3 regions of the Enterocloster lavalensis genome follow, and region 2 is predicted to be linked to each of the others. Evidence: riboswitches for the same ligand, from Rfam matches in the RefSeq annotation. Region 2 holds a riboswitch; each other region holds the start of a gene.
What was found. A riboswitch is a leader RNA that binds a small molecule or an ion and turns the genes downstream of it on or off. The one in region 2 is predicted to bind thiamine pyrophosphate.
Positions count from the first base shown of each region.

Region 1: it holds a riboswitch for thiamine pyrophosphate, as region 2 does, so the genes downstream of both, thiW (energy coupling factor transporter S component ThiW) here and ACK2JC_RS28125 (MTH1187 family thiamine-binding protein) in region 2, are expected to answer to the same signal.
Region 3: it holds a riboswitch for thiamine pyrophosphate, as region 2 does, so the genes downstream of both, thiM (hydroxyethylthiazole kinase) here and ACK2JC_RS28125 (MTH1187 family thiamine-binding protein) in region 2, are expected to answer to the same signal.

Region 1 covers NZ_CP176637.1:3,511,951-3,515,223, forward strand. Annotated here, with positions in the region: gene ACK2JC_RS15705 (hypothetical protein) at 99-422, opposite strand; gene ACK2JC_RS15710 (isocitrate lyase/phosphoenolpyruvate mutase family protein) at 383-574, opposite strand; gene ACK2JC_RS15715 (hypothetical protein) at 867-1,034, shown strand; TPP riboswitch at 1,044-1,151, shown strand; gene thiW (energy coupling factor transporter S component ThiW) at 1,339-1,887, shown strand; gene ACK2JC_RS15725 (LacI family DNA-binding transcriptional regulator) at 2,241-3,242, shown strand.
Region 2 covers NZ_CP176637.1:6,259,967-6,263,239, forward strand. Annotated here, with positions in the region: gene ACK2JC_RS28120 (2-hydroxycarboxylate transporter family protein) at 346-1,647, shown strand; TPP riboswitch at 1,795-1,901, shown strand; gene ACK2JC_RS28125 (MTH1187 family thiamine-binding protein) at 1,978-2,274, shown strand; gene ACK2JC_RS28130 (ABC transporter permease) at 2,243-3,013, shown strand; gene ACK2JC_RS28135 (ABC transporter substrate-binding protein) at 3,187-3,273, shown strand, end outside.
Region 3 covers NZ_CP176637.1:1,548,905-1,552,177, reverse strand. Annotated here, with positions in the region: gene dgoD (galactonate dehydratase) at 1-1,134, shown strand, start outside; TPP riboswitch at 1,281-1,390, shown strand; gene thiM (hydroxyethylthiazole kinase) at 1,497-2,318, shown strand; gene thiE (thiamine phosphate synthase) at 2,305-2,946, shown strand; gene ACK2JC_RS06825 (HAD family phosphatase) at 2,943-3,273, shown strand, end outside.

The DNA.
Region 1 (3,273 bases), 2.7 Mb from region 2:
GACAATGACAGTCGGTCCAGGATTCCTTTTTTGCGTAATAGGAGAGTACTCTATGATATAAAAAAGCTCTCTGGGCGAGAATGTACTGTTACAAGGAATTACGGCTGCGGAAAGGCCGCGTAGCGGTCGCATATTTCCCGGATCAGCTTCATGAAATCCTGGGTGTAAGAGGGGAAGATCTTGTCCTTGTGGTAAATCAGGGACAGGGGTTTCACCTGCTTGAAGTCCTTGGTGGGGAGCACATGGAGCCGGGAGCCGGAACCGCCCAGCTGGTTGAGCTGGTAGACGCCCGGCAAGCACATGGTCAGGCAGAAGCTGGCGGGGTAGTCCTCGGCGCAGAGCCGGTAATGGATATCGGGCTGGGTCAGCTCGTTTATGCAGTTTATAGTGGGGCCCCGCCTTTGCAGGTGGCGGTCCAGCATGATGTGTGGTTTAAAACCTCCGTGAAGGTGAGCAGGCCGCAGTCGGGCTCACCCAGCAGGCAGGCGGCGAAACCGTATCCAGACATCTGAACGGCCTTGAAACCGGCATTCTGGATCATGATCGCCGACAGACAATCATAAGCGCCCGGCATGACCAGGATTTCATTGGTACTGATTAATTCCTTGAGTGGGGTTGTTTTTTCATAAAGCGATACCTCCTGATATTTTTAATAGATGTACTAAAAGCGAGAATACAAATTTTCGCTACATGGAATTATTGTGTAAAAATTAGGTATACAAAAAAGTGAAATTAAGGGGGCTATAAAATGGTAATTTGTGTAAATGATATTCAAAACGAACAGGCAGGGGGATGAGAGAAACGAAATAATTTCTCGTATCCAGAGAGAATCTACCGGTACTGTGAGATGGACGCCGGAGTCAGGAATGAAAAGAACCGAGTGGAAATCCGGGTGCGGTTATTTGAAAATCCGGTTAGGCTGCTGTAGGAGCGGGGGAGGAAAAGAGGCAGATGAGTGGCTGATGGAGATAAGTAAAGGAGTTTTAAATGTTTTAAATGTTGAGACATTTCATCTTGACATTGAGTTAATGTAGTGCTATTCTAAACGACAATAGGGAGCTTGTGTAGCAGGCTGAGAGGAAGTAATCGAACTTCGACCGTTAGAACCTGATCGGGTAATGCCAGCGTAGGGAAATAGTGTGATTTGCAGTAGTTTACGATGCAAAAATCAAAATCCAGGCTGATGCGGCCTGGATTTTTTGTTGAATGCAATGGGCCACTGGCGCAGCCTGCAGGCACTGGTTGGCTGCCATGGCTCGGCGATGCAGCCCCCGCGTACCATTGCCAGCCTGCGATCCCCTGGCCTCCCCTGAAAACCCACAAAAGGAGCAAAAAATCATGAAAATCAACTCAAAGAAACTGGCCGTAAGCGCCATGCTGACGGCGGTAGCCGTGTCCCTTTCCACCTTTGCCGTCCCCATCGGCGCATCCAAATGTTTCCCCATCCAGCATCTGTGCAATGTGATGGCAGGAGTATTTTTAGGCCCCTGGTACGGCGTGGGCATGGCGTTCTGTACATCGCTGATCCGCAACCTCATGGGCACCGGAAGTCTGCTGGCCTTCCCGGGCAGTATGGTGGGCGCCTATCTGTGCGGCGTGCTCTACCGGCACAGCCATAAGCTGACGATGGCCTATGCAGGTGAGGTGTTCGGCACCGGAATCCTGGGCGCGATCATGTGTTTTCCCGTAGCGTCCATGCTCATGGGCAAGGAGGTAGCCGTGTTTTTCTATGTGATCCCGTTTCTGTCCAGCACCCTGTGCGGCACCGTGATCGCCGCCCTGCTGATCGGAGCGCTGTGCAAATCCGGGGCGTTTCAGCACCTTGGCCGTATTCTGGAGCATGACGGCGCGGTGACGGGGGAGAAAGCGCCTGGGAATCTGCGATAATTAAAAAAGAACTCAACCATAGTTTCGGGATCCCCACAGTCCAACCCCCATGTTGGAGATCCCGCTGCACCCCCCGCATACCAAAAACCACCGGAACATACTCCAACTAACACCGGGAAACCCCTGCCCCCTGTCATGATCCCGGGCAATCCCGAATATATCCTTAAATACCAAGACATTTTCCAATGATATCCCCGCAAAACTCCTGGGAAACGTGAATATGCACAAAAATACCCTGTAAATTTCCACCAATCTGCCGAAAAAGTGCGATCCCTCTTGCACTTTCCTCAAAAAGGTGTATAGTAAAAACAGAAATTAAAGCGTATTAACTTTTGGAGAAAAGAGGGGACTACATGGGAGAGAAGCAGCAGGTGAGCCTGGAGGACGTGGCGCGGTACTGCGGGTTGTCAACTGTGACGGTTTCCAGAGTCTTGAATCACTCGCCCAGCGTGCGGGAATACAACCGTCAGAAGGTCATGGAAGCCATCGAGGCGCTGGGATACATACCAAACGCGGCGGCCCGGACCCTGGCCCGGGGAACCACTGGAATCATCGGCATGATCACGCCGGGACTTCAGGACCCGTTTTTCAGCCAGATTGTCCAGGAAGTGAACAACGGCTTGATCAGCCACAATCTGTTTCTGGCCATTTCCATCACCGCCAACCAGGGCTGCGATTACATTTTACAGCAGCAGCGCGTGGACGGCATGATGCTGCTGGCGCCCGGCATGGAGGATGAGTTCGTCCCCCGTCTCAAGAGCCAGAAGGTGCCTTTTGTGGTGCTGGACAGCCAGAACCGGAACGCGGACTACAGTTGTATTCTGGTGGACAATTTCGACGGCGGCTATCAGGTGGGGCGGCATTTCCTCGACCTAGGACACCGGCGCGTCGGCTTTATCGGCGGCCCCAGGGAGCTGGTCAACAGCTCGGAGCGGGAACACGGGCTTCAGGCCGCCCTCGCCGGGGAAGGGCTTTCCGTTGTCCGCTCGGAGCGGGGCCAGTTCTGCTTTGCCGACGGCTACCGGATCATGACGGCCTGGATCGGGCAGGGCGTGGTGCCGCCTGCGATTTTCGCGGCCGACTGCAACCTGGCTCTGGGCGTGATCACGGCGCTGCGGGAGCACGGTTACCGGGTGCCCCAGGATGTTTCGGTCTGCGGATTCGACGACGAGCCAATGGCCCAGGAATACATTCCGGCCCTCACCATCGTGGCCCAGCCGGTTTCCGCGCTGGCGGAATGCGCCATTGAACAGCTGATGATCTGGATCGGCGGCGAACGGCCAAAGCAGCTGATCTACCGGCTGAAGCCCAAACTGGTGGTACGCGAATCCACGGCCCCATGGCGGGCAGATTGACATGGCTGAATATACAACGCATACGGATCAC
Region 2 (3,273 bases):
TACGGCGCAGGGTTTGACTCTATTATTCTATAGTATATTAAACATTCATGGACGGATTTTGAAGAAAAACTTACAAATTCTCTAAGATGTTTTGCCGTCCCCTGTAAGATGATATCATTGTTCCGCCGGAAGATCAAGGAGAACGGCGGACCGGCCTATAAGTTTTCTCCTATGATTTACATAAACATATTTGTAATTGCAATCAATTTGCCCTTATGTTATGATCCCATTAACGGAATATTCACGGCGAATTTACAAAAAATATATAATCTTTATACATATTTTATATTCGCCTGCTATTCTGAACTGCATCTAACGAAAATTATATTTATGGAGGGGAAATTTATGTCTGAAGAAACAAAAGTAGTAAAACCCTATGGACTCCAGTGGTGGCTTTGCGGCGCGATCATGCTCATTGTCATTGCGGCGGCGGCGACCGGCGCACTGTCAACGGATCTGGCCGGTTCCTTTGCACTGATGCTGTCCATCGGTATCCTTTGCAATGAGATCGGCGAGCGCATTCCGTTCTGGAACAGCTATGTGGGCGGCGGCCTGGTGCTGGCATTCCTGGTATCCGCGTTCCTGTTCACCTACAACATAATTCCGCAGAAATACGCGGACGCCATGGTCATGGTGATGGACGAGGCGGACTTCCTGTCCTTCTTTATCATCTTCCTGATCACCGGTTCCATTCTGGCTCTGGACCGCAAGCTCCTGATCCGTTCCTTCGCAGGTTACATCCCCGCGATCTTCGGCGGCCTGCTGGGCGCCGGCGTGTTGGGAATCCTGGCCGGACTGATCTTTGGGGTTTCCCCCACCAACGTTATGTTAAAGTATGTGCTTCCCGTTATGGGCGGCGGAAATGGCGCAGGCGCGGTGCCGTTAAGCCAGATTTATGAGACCGTCACCGGCGACGCGGCGGCCAACTACTATTCCTTTGCCATCACGATTCTGACCATCGCCAACATTTTCGCCATCCTGACCGCCGCTATCCTGCGCAAGGTTGGCGAGATGAAGCCCAGCTGGACCGGCAACGGTACCAATCTGATCCGCAAGGGCGGCGATTTTGCCACTGAGGACAAGAAGGTAAAAGTTTCCATGAAGGATTTGGGCGGCGCATTCTTCCTGGCCGTAGGTTTCTACGCTCTGGGCAGACTGTTTGCCAAGGCTCTGCTTCCCACCATCGGCGGCGTTGCCATCCATCAGTTCGCTTACATGATCATTTTCGTGGCCATCGTTGCTGCTGCCGGCATTGTGCCGGACAACATCCGCGCTGCCGCCAAGAAGCTGCAGTCCTTCTTCACCGCAAACCTGATCCTGATCATCATGGTAGGCGTGGGCGTTGACACCAACATCATTGAGCTGGCCAAGGCCATCACCCCCGGCAACGTGGTTATCGCTCTGGCGATCGTAATCGGCGCCATCATCGGCTCCGCAATCGTAGGTTACCTGGTAGGATTCTTCCCCATCGACTCCGCCATCACCGCAGGCCTCTGCATGGCCAACCGCGGTGGCTCCGGCGACCTGGCTGTTCTGGGCGCTGCCAAGAGAATGGGCCTGATCGCATACGCACAGCTTTCCTCCCGTCTGGGCGGCGGTATCGTGCTGATCATCGGAAGTATCCTCTTTGGGGCTTTCCTGAAATAATAAGACTGAATCATGTTGTAAAAGGCGCTCTGCGGCGGTTATATGCCCCGCGGGGCGCTTCTTTATAGAAGCGGAAGGTGATGCAGGGGGACTGCACTGGAATAAAACCATTGACGAACCGCCCATCTTGTAGTATGCTGATTACCGGAAAATAAAAGGGGTGCTGGAGCGATCCGGCTGAGACGAGGCGAGTCCCCGAACCCTGGAAGCTGATCTGGATAATGCCAGCGTAGTCACTGTTAAGGCCCTGCCTGTAACCGCCTGCCCGGAGATTTATCCGGGCAGGCTTTTTACATTACAATCATCTGAAATAGAAGAGGAGAGTCAACCATGAATGCAAGCGTAGCGATCCAGTCTCTGCCGAAGGCGGACAATAACGAGGAACTGATCCGTATTGTGGACGAGGTCATTGCCTATATTAAGAGTACGGGCCTCAATTATTACGTGGGACCCTTTGAGACCACCATTGAAGGCGATTACGACGAACTGATGGACATTGTGAAGGAATGCCAGCACATTGCCGTGCGGGCTGGCGCGCCGTCCGTGGCCGCCTACATCAAGGTTTCCTATCATCCGGAGGGAGATGTGCTGACCATTGAAAAGAAAGTCACCAAACATCACAAGTAAACTGTGGTCCTGCTCCGCGGTCCTGGCCGTTCTGATTCTGTGGCAGGCCCTGACAGGTTTTGGAATTGTGGAAGGCTTTATGCTGCCCTCGCCGAACGCCGTGGCGAGGGCCTTTGTGCAGGAATTTCCCGCTCTCATGGGACACGCCAGGATCACTCTGTCGGAGGCATTTCTGGGCCTGGCGCTGGGAATTCTGACCGGATTTGTGATGGCGGTGCTGATGGACCGGTTTGACCGGCTCTATCAGGCATTCTATCCGTTAATCGTGCTGACCCAGACCGTCCCGGCGGTGGCTATCGCGCCCCTTCTGGTGCTGTGGTTCGGCTACGAGATGGCCCCAAAGGTGATCCTGATCGTGATCACCACCTTTTTCCCGATCACCGTGGGCCTGCTCACCGGTTTCCGGTCCGCTGACCCGGACGCGGTGAACCTGCTGCGGGCCATGGGGGCGGGGCGGGGACAGATTTTCTTCTACATCAAGCTCCCCGGCGCCCTGGGACAGTTCTTTTCAAGCCTGCGAATCTCCGCCTCCTACGCGGTGGTGGGTGCCGTGATCGCGGAGTGGCTGGGAGGCTTCGGCGGGCTGGGCGTCTACATGACGCGGGTGAAAAAGGCCTTTGCCTTCGATAAAATGTTTGCCGTGATTATTTTGATCTCGGCCATCAGCCTGCTGCTCATGTGGGCGGTGGAGCGTTTACAGAAAAAATGCATGCCCTGGGAGAATTCCAATCGGGATTGACGGCCTGGGACATGGGACTGAGGAGGAAGCAGATGATAAGACAGCGTTGGATTGCCGCCGCTGTGGCCGCTGCGGTCATAGGTATGAACCTGACCGGCTGCAGCGCGGGCGGCAGAGCGAAACAGGATGAGACACAGCCAGGCGGGACAGGTTTAGCCGGCTCTGAGACGGACATGGAGTCCGGAAGCTTAAAGGAGATCACATTTGTGCTGGACTGGACTCCAAATACCAATCACACCGGACTTTATGTGGCCCGGGAG
Region 3 (3,273 bases), 1.7 Mb from region 2:
GTGAACACATATCTGGTGCGTCCCCGCTGGGGATTTGTGGAAATTTGTACGGACGACGGTCTGTGCGGCTGGGGGGAGGCCGTGCTGGAGGGCCATGCGGCCACGGTACAGGCCTGCGTGGAGGAGATGAGCGAGTACCTGATCGGGGCCGATCCCAGACGGATTGAGGATATCTGGACCACCCTGTACCGGGCTGGATTTTACAGGGGCGGCGGCGTGCTGATGAGCGCCATCGCGGGTATCGACCAGGCGCTGTGGGATATCAAGGGCAAATATTTTAACGCGCCGGTGTACGAGCTCATGGGCGGAGCCTGCCGGGACCGCATGCGGGTTTACAGCTGGGTGGGCGGCGACCGTCCCACGGACGTGGGCGCGACCGCAAAGGAGCGAAAGGACGCCGGGTTCACGGCGGTGAAGATGAACGCCACCGAGGAATTGCAGTATATCGACAGCTACGAGAAGGTGGACCAGGTGCTGGAGCGGGTAGCCGCCATCCGGGAGTCCTGCGGCAAGTATTTCGGCATCGCGGTGGATTTCCACGGCCGGGTGCACAAGCCCATGGCCAAGATACTGGCGAAGAAGCTGGAGGAGTTCGATCCCATGTTCCTGGAGGAGCCGGTGCTCTGCGAGTATATGGAGCTGTTTAAGGAGATCGCGGACTGCTGCAACATCCCCATCGCCACCGGCGAGCGTCTGTTCACAAAATATGATTTCAAGCGCCTGTTTGCCAGCGGCGGAGTGGATATTATCCAGCCAGACCTTTCCCACGCGGGCGGAATCACCGAGGTGAAGAAGATCGCGGCCATGGCCGAGGCCCACGACGTGGCGCTGGCTCCCCACTGCCCCTTAGGCCCCATCGCCCTTGCCTCCTGTTTGCAGGTGGACGCCACCAGCTACAACGCGGTGATCCAGGAGCAGAGCATGGGCATCCACTACAATGTGGGCAAGTCTGTTCTGGACTATGTGAAGAACAAGGAGGACTTCGCGTTCGTGGACGGCTATGTCCGGCTGCCGGTAAAGCCCGGTATCGGCGTGGAGGTCAACCGGGAGCTGGTGCTGGAGGAAAACCGCACGCCCCACAGCTGGAAAAATCCCGTGTGGCGCCACCGGGACGGCTCCATCGCGGAGTGGTGACGGGGGCCTGTACCCGGGAGCGCGGCGCCGTGGTTGCGCGGCGTCCATCCGGTGGCCTTCGGCGTTATTTCTCCGGCGGTATTCCGGCGGCATTTGTCAAAAAATGCTTGAATAATCTGCAAACCAGTGTATAATAGAGTTCGTAAAATCAAAAAGCGGGGAGCTCACAGTAGTGGGCTGAGAGGAAGCTGAGACTGCTTCGACCCTTAACCTGATTTGGATAATGCCAACGTAGGGAACCATAGCCACTTGTATCATATCGCTGTGATGCTGCCTTTCATTGGTTGCATCGCAGCTTTTTTATTGGATGCAATGGACCGATGGTCCGCCAGCGCGGCCGGAGAGAAAGAGGAGGAAACACAATGTTTAAAACCTGTCTGGAAAATGTGAGGAACACGGTACCCCTGATTCACAATATCACCAACTATGTCACGGTCAACGACGTGGCTAATGTGCTGTTAGCATGCGGCGCAAGTCCCATTATGGCCGACGACGAGGGGGAAGTGGAGGAGATCACCGCCATCTGCAGCGGCCTCAACATCAACATCGGCACCCTGAACAGCCGCACCATTCCGTCCATGCTGAAGGCGGGGAAGGCGGCGCAGGCCCTGAACCACCCGGTGGTTCTGGACCCGGTGGGAGCGGGGGCCAGCACCCTGCGCACCGAGACGGCCAGAAGGTTGATAAGGGAGATCCGGTTCACCGTTGTCCGCGGCAATATGTCTGAGATCAAGACGCTGGCAGCGGGCAGCGGCAACACCCGGGGGGTGGACGCCAGCGTGGAGGACGTGGTGACGGAGGACAATCTGGAATCCGCAATCGCCTTTGTGAAGGATCTCTCCGCCAGAGACGGGGCCATTGTGGCCGTGACGGGGGCCATCGATCTGGTGGCGGACGCTGAGCGCTGCTATGTGATCCGCAACGGCCGCCCGGAGATGGGAAAGGTCACCGGGACCGGCTGCCAGCTGTCCGCCCTTACGGCTGCCTACGTGGCGGCAAATCCCGGCAACTGTCTGGAGGCCGCGGCTGCCGCGGTCTGCCTGATGGGGCTGGCCGGGGAGATCGGTTTTTCGCGTATGGCGCCTGGGGACGGCAACGCCGCTTACCGCAGCCGCATCATCGACGCGATCTGTAATATGGACGGCCGGGAGCTGGAAAGGGGGGCAAAATATGAGGTGCGATAAAAAGGATTTGCTGTTGTACGCGGTGACGGACCGCAGCTGGTTAAACGGGGCCACGCTGTATGAGCAGGTGGAGGCGGCCCTCCGGGGAGGAGCCACCTTTATCCAGCTGCGGGAGAAGGCGCTGGACCAGGAGCATTTTCTGGCCGAGGCCAGGGAGCTAAAGACGCTCTGCAGGCGCTTTGGGGTACCGTTTCTGATCAACGACAACGTCGAGATCGCAGCCGCGGTGGACGCGGACGGCGTCCATGTGGGCCAGAGCGACATGGAGGCCGGGGATGTGCGCGCCAGGCTTGGCGCAGACAAGATCATCGGCGTTTCCGCCCAAACGGTGGAACAGGCGCTGCTGGCGCAACAGCGGGGCGCGGACTACCTGGGGGTGGGAGCTGTGTTTCCCACCGGAACCAAGCAGGACGCCACGGACGTCCCCTATGAGACGCTGCGGGACATCTGCCGCGCGGTGGACATCCCGGTGATCGCCATCGGCGGGATCAACCGCGGAAACGTGGGGATGTTGGCGGGCAGCGGAATCTGCGGCGTGGCCGTGGTCAGCGCTATTTTCGCCCAGAAGCAGATCGAAGCCGCCACCGCGGACTTAAAAGCGGCGGTGGAGCAGATGGTGAACACATGATTGCCGGGGCCATTTTCGACGCGGACGGCACGCTGCTTGACTCCATGCCCATCTGGGACAACGCCGCGGCCCTGTATCTGGAGGGATTGGGGTATGTCCCGGAGCCGGGGCTGGGGAGAATTCTCTATCCTATGTCCATGGCCGAAGGCGCGGATTACCTGATCGCCCGCTACGGCCTGTCCCAGAGCCGGGAGGAGATCATTTGCGGCGTCAGCGCTGCGATTGAGGACTTTTATTTCCACCGGGTCCAGCCCAAAGCCGGGCTGGAGGCGTTTTTGCGGCAGCTGCAGGAGCGCGGGATTCCCATGGCGGTCGCCACCTCCAGCG